DNA from 3 places in the Paenibacillus sp. Y951 genome. Region 2 is predicted to be linked to each of the others. Evidence: a T-box and tRNA genes for the amino acid it is inferred to sense, from the RefSeq annotation. Region 2 holds a T-box; the other regions hold tRNA genes.
What was found. The T-box of region 2 lies ahead of AC1TPB_RS08985 (valine--tRNA ligase). A T-box ahead of a tRNA ligase gene usually reads a tRNA of that ligase, here a tRNA-Val.
Positions count from the first base shown of each region.

Region 1: it has a tRNA-Val gene. The T-box ahead of AC1TPB_RS08985 (valine--tRNA ligase) is inferred to sense a tRNA for this amino acid. The anticodon was not compared.
Region 3: it has a tRNA-Val gene. The T-box ahead of AC1TPB_RS08985 (valine--tRNA ligase) is inferred to sense a tRNA for this amino acid. The anticodon was not compared.

Region 1 is NZ_JBXCIY010000003.1:124,980-129,275, forward strand. It holds gene AC1TPB_RS05325 (AAA domain-containing protein) at 1-583, shown strand, start outside; gene AC1TPB_RS05330 (hypothetical protein) at 1,266-1,619, shown strand; tRNA gene AC1TPB_RS05335 (tRNA-Val) at 1,808-1,880, shown strand; gene AC1TPB_RS05340 (formylglycine-generating enzyme family protein) at 1,980-2,750, shown strand; gene AC1TPB_RS05345 (hypothetical protein) at 2,954-3,235, shown strand; gene AC1TPB_RS05350 (DapH/DapD/GlmU-related protein) at 3,351-3,932, shown strand; partial or broken gene AC1TPB_RS05355 (PQQ-dependent sugar dehydrogenase) at 3,938-4,296, shown strand, end outside.
Region 2 is NZ_JBXCIY010000005.1:102,924-107,219, forward strand. It holds gene AC1TPB_RS08985 (valine--tRNA ligase) at 1-2,204, opposite strand, end outside; T-box leader at 2,452-2,688, opposite strand; gene AC1TPB_RS08990 (methyl-accepting chemotaxis protein) at 2,749-4,296, opposite strand, start outside.
Region 3 is NZ_JBXCIY010000003.1:279,516-283,811, forward strand. It holds gene AC1TPB_RS06305 (malate synthase) at 410-1,249, opposite strand; tRNA gene AC1TPB_RS06310 (tRNA-Val) at 1,922-1,996, opposite strand; gene AC1TPB_RS06315 (S-layer homology domain-containing protein) at 2,220-3,161, shown strand; gene AC1TPB_RS06320 (nicotinate phosphoribosyltransferase) at 3,367-4,296, shown strand, end outside.

The DNA.
Region 1 (4,296 bases), on a different contig from region 2:
GTTTATTCTCGTCACTGATCATGCATTATTTCGAAACTCTCGCAAGGATATTGGTGATCTAATACGCTACATAGAATATAACACGCTTCACGAGCATATTACACAAAGTCAATTGATATCTGTGTTTGATTTGCTATATTCCGATTATTCAGAACGATTGAATGAACTGCAAGCGCGACTGGTTAACAAATCCAAATACAAATCTGAAAATATTATATGGCGTGTTCTGACTGATTTGATTGAAGAAGATACTTACAAATGTTTTTCTTTTAGTATGCAAGTATATTTAAAGGATGTATTCAGAGACACAGATCAACTTAATGAATCTGAGAAAAAGTATGTAAAAAACAGAGCTTCTTTTGATTTTGTTATCTATGATACTATTAACAAGCAGCCGCAATTGGCTATTGAAGTAAATGGATTTGCTTATCATCGGAATAATCTGGCTCAATCTAAGCGAGATGAGTTAAAAGGTAGTATTTGCAAGAAATATGACTTTGTACTTCTTACTCTTGAGACAACTGGCTCTGATGAAATCATAAAAATTCGCAATCAATTGGATAAACTTTTATATAGTAGTTAACAGGTTCATTATTATAATGTATTGGGGTTATTTTATGTTTGTAAACCAGCAAGGAAAAAGTTGGAACTGGATCGCTTTCTGACATCAATACCTTATATATTTGCGTATGTCATATTCATAATGGAAGAAGATCAGTATCTAAGATTCGCAGTATCTTTAGCTGTATGTTTAATTTGTTTAATCGTTGTTATACTTAATAATAAAAATCAAATGTATGCTAATAATAGCTATACTAAGTGTGTTTCTAGTTGTTTAGTAGTTGGTGCTCTGTTTACCTTGTCATTATCTAATTACTTTTACTTTATAGTTGGATTAGCATCTATTTCAATTGTTATTTATAAAATTTTTGAGTTTTTATGTGACTTTGTTGAGAGCATATTACTAAAAAAGTAGACATGTGATTACTAATGGTTCTCATTTTAAAATATAGTTGTTGGTTAAGTGGATTCGTAGCTTTCATTGTTGCATTTTTTTGGTTTATAATTAGATTCGCAAACTTATATCCGAAAAATCCGATTGCATTAATGTTAATGAAACAGACGTCGGCATTATAGCCTGGGTTAGTGTATTCATTATTTCAATGATCAATGCTGTTTTTATTTTGGATTTTCTCATCAAATGGATTATTAGAAGTTTTAATTCAATTAAGTTTAATGTAATCAATCGTACTGAGATTCAACTCTTGTTTATTAAGATGGTTGTTATTATCGTATTTGCAGATATTACTTATTCTTTGTTATATCTTGCATTCTCTGGTATGAAGATTAAAGAAATAAACACACTGGCAGAATACATTCTATTACTACAAAATTACGGTAAATCGTTTTACTACGCTTTCTGTCTACATTTTTCCGCTACATTACCTTCAACACCCTTTTTCATAGAAATGGATAATGCAGTAAAACAGACATTCCCACTTCAAATCATTCAATTTTTCCATTTCTGCCTAAATAAAATTATCGATATAACTATGCTTGCATATACAGCGGGTGTAATTTTAAAAGCGCTTGGGATAACGAAAGAGAAGAGTATATAAATCTTTCGTTATTGACCAATATAAACGATAGATATGATTGAATCTAGGAATCGACTCTTAAGTTAGGATGCCTCCAACTTATTTGGGAAGATACCGTGTAGCATTCACACAACCCAAGAGATGAAGAAGCAGATGCAAGATTAAAAGTGGGGTATTAGATGTCTGGGATGTGGGTCATAACTAAATAAGAGGCTATAGTTTAGGGGGAAATAGGTCGCTGACTACGATCAGTCGGCGATTCAATCCCGCCTAGCTCCACCATACATTAAATCAGAAACGACAGAAGTGCCTTTTTTTCCTTGACGGTCTCGTGAGTTTATAGTCTATGGAAAAAGAAGATGAAATAGACAGGAGGTCAATATGACAATCAGAAAGTACGGAAGTGACAGAGAGCATTTTCTAAAATATTTAATGAATTTGATGGTACCCATAGAAGGTGGGACTGTGGAATTACGCGATTATATTAATATGAATAAATGGCTTAGTTCAGATTATACTTTATCAGACCCTGGAAGAGGAAGTGATAAAAAGGTTATTACATGGACTGAAACGATTGAACCTTTCTATGTAATGAAGTATCCGGTAACACAGCATTTGTATCATCTTGTCATGCATGAAGAAGAAGTAGAACCGAATGTGAATAACTTGCCGATTACGGAGGTTTCGTGGTTGGATTCGCTTGTCTTTTGTAACGCATTGTCCCGAATACTTGGTAGGACTGAATGCTACACAATCACAAATGAAAGTGAGAACACTATATACAACAATAAAGCGAATGGTTTTCGATTACTATCAGACGCTGAATGGCAGTATGTGTGCAAAGCGGGAACCAAGGGATATCGGTATGAAAGAATTGATAAGATTGCATGGTATCAAGAAAACTCTAATGGATCAGCTCATCAAGTCGGAAAGCTTCTTCCTAATCCATGGGGTGTTTACGATGTGATTGGTAATGTTTGGGAGTGGTGCTGGGATCTGTATGATACTGAACGATATGGGAACTATAGAGTCTTCCGAGGAGGCAGTTGGGCTGAAGTTGAAAACAATTGTGGTTCTACGATTAGAAGGAAAAGCATGCCTGATTTCAGGATAGATGACCTTGGCTTTAGAATAGCACTTACAAAACCATGAGTATCAAAAATTGTGTATAATAGCGTTCGTACTTTATTATGCCTAAATATTCATCGTTTCTTATCAATGAATAATTAGGTGTTTTTTGTGATAATACTCTTCATTGTTAATGACTTTATCAAAGCTTTATGAGAACAATATCTAGTCATTATAAGAATAATAACTTCTTCTGATATGATTAATTAAAAGAAGGAGGGATTTTCTTGGAGAACATGCGATTACGAAAAAATCAGATTTTTGCACTTGCTTATTGCCTTATTTTTGTGGTTCGTTTTTTTCAATATCTGTATACGGTCGAAGTAAGGTCAACCTTAACAATAGTATTATATATCGTGCTTTTTATCGCAGGAATCTTTTTATTCCGCCAGCATCTAGTTGGAAGTTGGCAACTTCTGAAGCAATCCATTTTTCGTAGCTTATTGTTACTAATTGGCTTCTACTTCATTTTTGTATTATTCTCTTCATTCGCTACAGCAATGCAATAGCGCAACTCACGGATTTCCATAATAGTCTCCTTGTTGCACGTATGCTTCAATGGCATAAGAATGTATTTGAAATAAGTAATGTTGATATTAAAAGGTAGAGAGGGGATTAATAAAAATGGACATGAAGGATTTTATAGATTTTTGTAAAAGAGGCAACCCCATATCGGGCGAGGATAAAGAATTGCATGGACTATTAACTCAATGTAGCTATGAAGCTCAAAAGATCACAATGGAACTAAACACTTCTTATCATTCAAAAGAAGAAATTGTGGAGATTTTTAGTGAACTAACAGGTAATAAAGTCGATTCATCTTTTATGTGTTTTCCACCGTTTTATACAGATTTCGGGAAAAATATTATGATTGGAAAAAATGTGTTTCTTAACACAGGCTGCTCCTTCCAAGATAGAGGTGGAATTAGTATAGGAGACGGTTCAATGATAGGTATGAATGTCACAATTGCTACACTTAATCATGGGTTACCTATGGAAACGAGAAATACAACATATTCCTCTCCAGTTATCATTGGCAAAAATGTCTGGATTGGGTCAAGCGCAACAATATTACCTGGTGTAACGATTGGCGACAATTCAGTTGTTGCGGCAGGGGCAGTTGTCACTAAGGATGTCCCAGAAAATACTGTCGTTGTAGGAGTACCAGCAAAAGTAGTAAAATCAATTAACGATACTGCAAAGTAATTATCGGAAAAATATTAAGAATGAATCTTGAAGGCTCCATACCAAGTGATAATCCATTTCTGAATTCTTATGTATTTAGTTATGGACATCGAAATCCTCAAGGGATAGCTTGGTCGCCTGATGATACGCTATATACGAGCGAGCACGGTAACAGTGCTAACGATGAAGTGAACGAGATAGAAGCCGGTTTAAATTATGGCTGGCCAATTATTGAGGGGAAAGAGGTACAAGAAGGTATGGTTTCACCTCTATTTACCTCTGGAGATGGAGGTACTTGGGCACCCTCTGGAATGGATTACTTCGATGGAAAATTGTATGTCGCAGCCTTAAGAGGAAGCGCAGTATTAGAATTTGATCTTGAAAC
Region 2 (4,296 bases):
CGGATCATTTCCATTAGCAGTTCCATTTCTTTCACTGCTTCTGGAGCTTCCAGCGCAGCATCATATACAGGCCATGCAGCAAGTGTAATCGTCTCGCCATCATGTGGTAGATGCTGCCATATTTCTTCAGATATGAAAGGCATGAATGGATGAATCAAACGCTGTGTACGATCAAGCACATAAGCAAGTACTGATTGCGTACCAGCTTTTGCTTCTGCATCGTCGCCATTCAAACTTAATTTGGAGAATTCGATATACCAGTCACACAGATCATCCCAAATAAAGTTATAAAGCACGCGGCCTGTTTCACCAAACTCATAGCTATCAACTAGTCGTGTCACATCACGAACGGCTTCATTCAAGCGATGCAAGATCCAGCGATCTGCTGTTCCGAGCTTGCCGGTAATATTAATGTCTTCATAAGTGAAACCTTCAAGATTCATCAACGCGAAGCGAGAAGCATTCCATATTTTGTTAGCAAAGTTACGAGCTTGTTCTACCTTCTCATAACGGAAGCGCAAATCTTGACCAGGCGTACTACCTGTTGAGATCATAAAGCGCATAGCATCGGCACCATATTGCTCGATAACTTCAAGTGGATTAACACCATTTCCTAGTGATTTAGACATTTTTTGACCATCTTTATCACGTACAAGTCCATGCAATAGCACATCTTGGAATGGCATTTCATCTGTAAATTCAAGTGCTGTAAAGATCATCCGTGATACCCAGAAGTAAATAATATCGTAGCCAGTTACAAGTACATTCGTTGGATAGTAACGTGCTAAATCATCAGTCTGTTCTGGCCAGCCTAATGTTGAGAACGGCCATAATGCAGAACTGAACCATGTATCTAGTACATCATTATCTTGACGTAGATTAGCATCGGTCTGATCTTCAGCAGATACGATAATCTCGCCATTTTCATCATTATAAAATGCCGGAATACGATGTCCCCACCATAATTGACGAGAAATACACCAATCACGCACATTTTCGATCCAGTTCAAATAGATCTTTTCAAAACGATCTGGCACGAAGCGTACGCCTTTACCAGACTTTTGAGCAGCAATAGCCGCTTCTGCAAGTGGTTTCATCGCTACAAACCATTGTGTAGATAGATACGGCTCTACAACTGCTCCACTGCGCTCACTATGACCAACTTGATGTAAGTGATCTTCGATTAATACACACACGCCCTGCTCTTGTAGATCACTTACGAGCTGCTTACGGCAATCGAAACGATCCAACCCTTTATATGGACCTGCCTCATCGTTCATCGTACCTGTTTCGTCCATCACAATAATTTGCGGAAGGCTATGACGCTCACCAACTTCAAAGTCATTCGGATCATGTGCGGGCGTAATCTTCACTGCGCCAGAACCAAAATCCTTCTCTACATATTCATCTGCAATAATTGGAATTTCACGATTAACAATCGGAAGGACAATCATCTGGCCGATCAAATGTTTATAGCGATCATCTTCGGGATGTACTGCTACTGCTGAATCACCTAACATCGTCTCCGGACGTGTAGTTGCCACTGTAATAAAGCCGGTTCCGTCTTTCAATGGATAACGTAAATGATACAAGTGACCGTTAACCTCTTTATGCTCCACTTCAATATCAGACAACGCAGTACGAGCTACAGGGTCCCAGTTAATAATTTTTTTACCACGATAAATTAATCCTTTTTCGTATAGACGCACAAACACTTCACGAACTGCTTTATTCAGACCATCGTCAAGTGTAAAGCGTTCACGTGAGTAATCAAGAGATAGCCCCATTTTTGCCCATTGGTCGTGGATTGTCTCAGCATATTGATCTTTCCATTCCCATACTTGCTCAAGAAATTTTTCACGTCCAAGATCATGTCTAGAAATACCTTGCTCACGTAGTTTCTGTTCTACTCTTGTTTGCGTTGCGATACCTGCATGGTCAGTACCAGGCAGCCACAATGCATCATACCCCTGCATACGCTTAACACGGATAAGAATATCTTGAAGTGTAAAATCTAACGCATGACCAATATGCAACATTCCTGTTACGTTCGGGGGTGGAATTACGATTGTATATGGTTCTGCCTCGGGACGTTGACCTGCTTGAAAGTAATTACCTTTTACCCAGAAGTCATACCATTTCTGTTCCGCTGCCTTCGGATCATAAGTCGTTGGCATCGTTAAATTAGATTGATTATCTGACATTTGTTCATCCTCCTAAAACTTTTCGTAAGCTACTCGATTGAACTTCACTGTAAAGAAAAGTTACATCGAAAGCATAAACTAAAACTTTTCATTAGCTTCTCTGAATAACTTCATAGTATTGAAAAGTTACTACGAAAGCATAAACTAAAACTTTTCATTAGCTTCTCGATTGAACTTCACTGTAAGAAAAGTTACATCGAAAGCGTGGGCATACCAAAATTTTGCAACAAAAAAGCCTTTCATCCTACAAAAGGACGAAAGGCTAGCTTCCGTGGTACCACCTTAATTCCACACTACAAAACCGTAGCGTGGCTCTCATAACAGATAACGGCTGTGACCGGCCTAACCTACATCATAGCTACGCTATGCTCAGCAAGGCAATTCAGAGGTGACCCATATACCTGTTATCCTGCAGAACCTTTCAGCGAACAGTTCTACTCTCTGAAGGCAACGTAAGTATATTATTCCTCATCAACATTATTACACATATATCAATATAATAACGTATGATCAGGCTGTCGTCAATTTCTAACGATGATATATGCTATTTGATTTTGAAATAGGCTACGGATTCATTCAATGTATCCACGACAGCCCCTAGTTGTTCGGACGCAGCAGCTATATTTTGCATCATCGCTAATTGCTCTTCAGTAGCGGCTGCGACCGATTGAGATCTCACGAAAATTTGAGATGTGCTTGCCGCCGCATGATCCATTGTCGCGGAAATTTCCTCGGAGCTCGCTGACATTTGCTCTGTAATCGCCGATGTTTCATGAATTTGAGTTACAATGTGGGCGACAGACTCCATAATCGTAGCAAAGCTTTGATTAACTTCCTCCATCATACTTGAGCCCGATCTAGCTACCTGCTTCGTCGTATTCATCGACTCGGATACACTAGAGATCTCAATTCTCGTTTCTTGAATCAAGCGGTTGATGCCCTCCGCTGATTCATGTGATTGCGAAGCCAAGAGGCGAATTTCATTAGCTACAACACTAAACCCTTTGCCGTGCTCACCCGCTCTTGCAGCTTCAATAGAAGCGTTTAAAGAAAGTAAATTGGTTTGCTTTGCGAATGTTGTAATGCTCGATGCAATCTCCCCAATCTCATTAGATTTATGTGTTAAAGACTGCACTATTTCAGATAACTGCTCCACTGAAGCAAGCATATTTACAATTTGCTGCTGAAGATTGATTAGTAACTTATTACCAACTTCCGCATGACGCGAAGTTAGCGATGAATGTTCCGCCATTACGCCTGAATTATCAGCAACTCTTTGAATTCCAATCGCCATCTCTTCAATCGCACGGCTCGTCTCTTCACTGCTTTTCACTTGCACTTCCACATCCTGATTCATCTCTTGAATATCCATAGTTACATGCTCAGCCGCTTTGGCAGATTCCTTGGAACTATCCGATAGCTCAATCGAAGCCTCACGAACAAATAAGGTATTAGAAGCAATCGTTCCAATAAGCTCTTTCATTTTGACCAGCATTATATCGACGGCTTCCGTTATTTTACCAAGCTCGTCGTTGTCATACTTGGTCTGCGGCTCATGGCGTAGATCTCCCGCTGCAACGTCACTAGTAACGCTAATGATTTTCCGAAGCGTTTTCATGATCTTCCTAATTACTGCTACACCGGCTATCGCCAAAACAATGAGAATGATAGCCACGCCAGTATAAAGCTTTGTAGCTGTATTACTATTTTGTTCATTAATATCTACAATACTATTCAGGGCGTAATCATCCAGAATTTCGCCAATTTGATCCAAGCTCGAGCGAGCTTGTTCAAAGCTTGCTAACAATTGTGTATCATCCATGCCGTCATTCGCTGATTTCAAAGCGGCATTCGTATCGATAACCCACTGATCGAAAGAGGTTTGAAAATCCGTTGCATTTTGTTCAATCGTTTCCGTCGTCTCCGCATGAGCAGTTTCCATAAGCTCTTTCTTTTGCAAAATATCCAATGCTTGTCCGACTCTTTCATTCGCTTGCTCAATATTTCCTGTCAAAACTTGCAGCTGAGCTGATTGCTCATCCCCACTTAATGTACCCAGCGTCAGCAGCTGAAAAGCTGTTAATGCTTGATA
Region 3 (4,296 bases), on a different contig from region 2:
ATATTAAGTAACACATACTAATACACACCCAACGTTACCCAAAAAACCTGTCCGTATTTGTAGCCATACTGTAGCCGAAAGCTATAAAACTAACAGCTACAGTATAACAACACAAAAACCCGAGGAGCGTTGCTACACGGACTTCCCGGGATCATATAAAACGTGTGGGTACAACGCAGGAAATGAGGGAGAAGAGTTCAACTCCCCCTAGGGTAAGTGAGAACCTTGATTGCAAAAAGTGCTTTAAATAACACCAAAAAAGTATTGAATCAATCTCATGTTATCAGTAACATGAAATAATAGTGGGGACGAAATCGATTAGTATTGAATATAAGGTAACCAAAGAGAACAAACTAACCGTGATTCCCGCATACGGGCATATGAACCGTCCCTATATGTCACCTGGGTATTATTGTTTTGAAGCTCCGTGCGCCTGTGGGATGTTATCCATGTCAAGGAGATTCATTTGACAGAAGTATTCTAAGAAGTTTTTAGCTTCTTTGATTTTTTCTTCATCTGTTCTTAATGCTATGATATCTTTTAAGATTTGAGCAGTCCAAACGTTATCGAAGTAACGGTATTTACCAGAATTCCATGTCAAGCGTTCAGGAAAGTTTTTGTTGATATAATAATTCCAGAAAAGCATATTTTCTGCTTCTTGATCTGTGAGCTTAATTCTAAATTCCGTATGGGCCGGGACCATTCCATCATTGCTAAGATCGCCGAAAAACGTTTCGTTTACCATATAGAGGCCGAAAATACGTCTTTCTGTTTCTGATTGATCGGATCCTCTTGCAGTCAGAAGACATGCACTGTTCGGAAGCAAACGAGCTACTCTGTTTGGTTGGCCTTTATTTTTTCCATTTTGAACCTTGCCAGTAGACGCTCGCCAGTCGGTAAATACATTTTGTTGCTCTTCCTCGTCCAGCCAGAAAACAATTTGTGAGCTCTCATGAATTTTAAGGTTTTTTATTTTTTCTCTACGCTGCTGTTCAAGCGCCTGCTGCGCCTCTACTTCTTCACGTTCTCTTTCAAGTGCTTCTTTTTTTATTTCCTCTTTTGCAATAATTTTCTGCAAAGATTTTGCGGTATTTCGGTCATTTAGTTTGATAAACTTCCCAAAGGCATCAGGGTAAACGAATTTTTTAGTATAATTATTAAAATCAATAGTGATGACAGACTCATCATGATCAACGATATTTCCAATACCAAAGACTGTATGAGTTATTTTTTCATTGATTAAGTTCATTAACCCCACTCTCCTCGTATAAATATTTAGGTATTAAATTAACACCTATTATTTTCTGACTAGCTTGCTTTCGATTGACGAAATAGAATGAGAAAATGGTTTTTTACATCAAAAAACCGCACTCAAATTCTGTCGAAAAGAAGTTGCGTACGATTATCGTGTATTGTCTAAATATTCTTATAATTATATATTACCATATATCCAAACATATTTCAAATAATGAATTGACAATGGTATATTTTTATCGTATAATTTAATATTTTTTTGTGAAACTATCATCTTTGTCGGCTATCGGCACTCAACACATGTGGAGTTCGTGATATTGATGGTAAGGAAATTGTAATCCCGATAAACCCATGATATTGCTAATACAATCGTGCAAAAAAATGAGGAACTTAAAAATTAGTAATATTACTCTATTTATACGAACAAAGGTGAATGTGGGTGTGAGGGTTGTTTTTTTAGAAGAGATTTATTGTGAAAAAAACGAATAAGAGAAGAGTTAGTAAAAAGACCATTTTCCTTAATTGAGTAATGGTCTTGAAGCATAATATTATGACCTAAAATCTATTCTTGACCAAAAGCACCAAAAAGAGAGCTTCACAAACTCATCCCAATACGCCCAAAACAAAAAGCCCCCTTACACCGTAAGGGGGCTGAACGTTTATATTCTGGTAGGACGGGCGGGGATCGAACCCGCGACTTCTACCCTGTCAAGGTAGCACTCTCCCGCTGAGTTACCGTCCTATGCAATACAAAATATAATAGCATAGGCTAACGATATTTTCAAGCTATAATTTAGTAATTTTAGAAGATAAACATTTTAGTTTTCTTTAATTCATAAAAACCTCTAATTATTGTTGCAACATTATGAGTAAATATGACGTTTATAGATATAGTTAATAATTAAAGCGTTATGCATCGAGAATGACTTTTTGTTACATAGAAGTCCAACAAATTAGGGGGAAATATGATGAAGAAGAAAAGTTTATTTACTGTAGCACTCTCGCTGGTTCTTTTACTAGCATTAACACCAGTTTTACATGCGTTTTCGGATGTGTCAGGTCACAAAGCAGAAAGCCATATTTTAAGTTTGAAGGAGCGAGGAGTTATTAACGGTGTTAACTCAGATGCATTCAATCCGGATAATGAATTGACATATGCTCAAGCTGTTTCTTTGCTTGATAGAGCTTTTGAACTGGACCTTAGTCGTTTCCGTTTTGCAAAACTACCTGTAGCTAGTGATATGTATGAAAATGTAGCTAATGATCAATGGTATTCTGAAGCATTTGTAGAAGGATATTACAATGGCGTGGAATTTGCTGCTGATGTGAATCCTAACGATTCCATTAGTCGTGAGGAATTTGCATCTATCTTAATGGATCAGGTAGATCGAAAAGGTGATTACCCACTAATTGCAATCTATATTGACTATCTTGATGCTAAGGAAGTTCAACCAGACTATAGTAATGCGATTCAAAAGCTTCTAATTCTAAAGTTTGCAGAGCTTACGGAAGACAACAAGTTTAATCCTACACAAAGCGTTACTCGTGGTGAAGCAGCGATTTGGTTAGATAAAGCACTTCTTTTTGCAGATACGCTTAATGTTAATGAAGAAGTTGAACCATCAAGCCAACTTGACAATGTAAAGCTGACGACAGAAGCATTAACGGATACAGTTAATAAAGTAACCATTTCTGCAGACGTACCACATCCAGGCTATGGCATAAAGGTAGCTAATATTAAATTTGTTGGTGACATCGCTTATGTAGATATCCAGATTGTTGAGCCTCTACCAGATATGATGTATCCTCAAGTGATTACAAACGTGTCTACATCTGTATATGTAGATAAACAATATAAAGTTGAATTTGTAGAAGCACAATATAATGATGAATCTGTAGCTCAATAATAATGGTATGATAACGCTGTGTAGTAGTCGTAATGTTGACTAGCTATTCAGCGTTTTCTTTATGTAGAGCGCTCGTAATGACCTTGCTTGGCATCGTATTGAATTGACTTCTATGAAAAAAACATCATAATGATACTATCTATCCTCCTAATATTAGAGGTACAGAGTGGCACAAATCGTTAGTAATGGGGGAGCAGGTGTAACTATGACATCGGAGCATTTTATACTACATACCGATAAATATCAAATTAATATGATGTATGCTCACTGGAAGCATCATACGCATCATCAAAAAGCGGTTTTTGATTTGTATTTTAGAAAATTGCCATTCGGCAACGGCTTTGCCGTTGCCGCTGGTCTGGAAAGAATTATTCATTATATTAAGGGGCTAAAATTTTCTGAAGAAGAAATTACATTTCTAGCTTCGCAAGAGGAAAACTATGACCTTCCATTTTTAGAGGAGCTTAGACAATTCAAGTTTACAGGTCATATTTATGCTGCCATTGAAGGTACATTGGTTTTTCCTAATGAGCCAATATTAAGAGTGGAGGCATCGATTTTTGAAGCTCAAATTATTGAGACAGCAATATTGAACTTCATGAATTATCAATCACTAATCGCAACGAAAGCGGCGAGAATTAAGCAAGTAGCGCCACATGATATATTAATGGAATTCGGTACGCGCCGAGCACAAGAAGCAGATGCAGCCATTTGGGGGGCGAGAGCAGCTTGTCTAGTTGGCTTTCATGCAACGTCTAACTTGAGAGCGGCAATGCTGTTTAATTTACCAGCAAAAGGGACGCATGCTCATGCTTGGGTACAAATTCATGATAGTGAGCAGCAGGCGTTTGATCGTTACGCTGAGGCGTTACCTGATGATGTAACTTTACTCGTAGATACGTATGATACATTGCGTGAAGGCGTACCTCATGCCATTGAAACAGCACGTAAGCTTGCTGCCAAAGGTAAGCGTATGAAGGCGATTCGTCTTGATAGTGGAGATCTAGCCTATTTATCTAAGCGTGCTCGTGAAATGCTCGATGAAGCGGGTTTCCCCGATGTGAAAATTGTAGCTTCTAATGATCTAGATGAAAATATTATTGTAGAATTGAAGGCACAAGGAGCGCGGATTGAT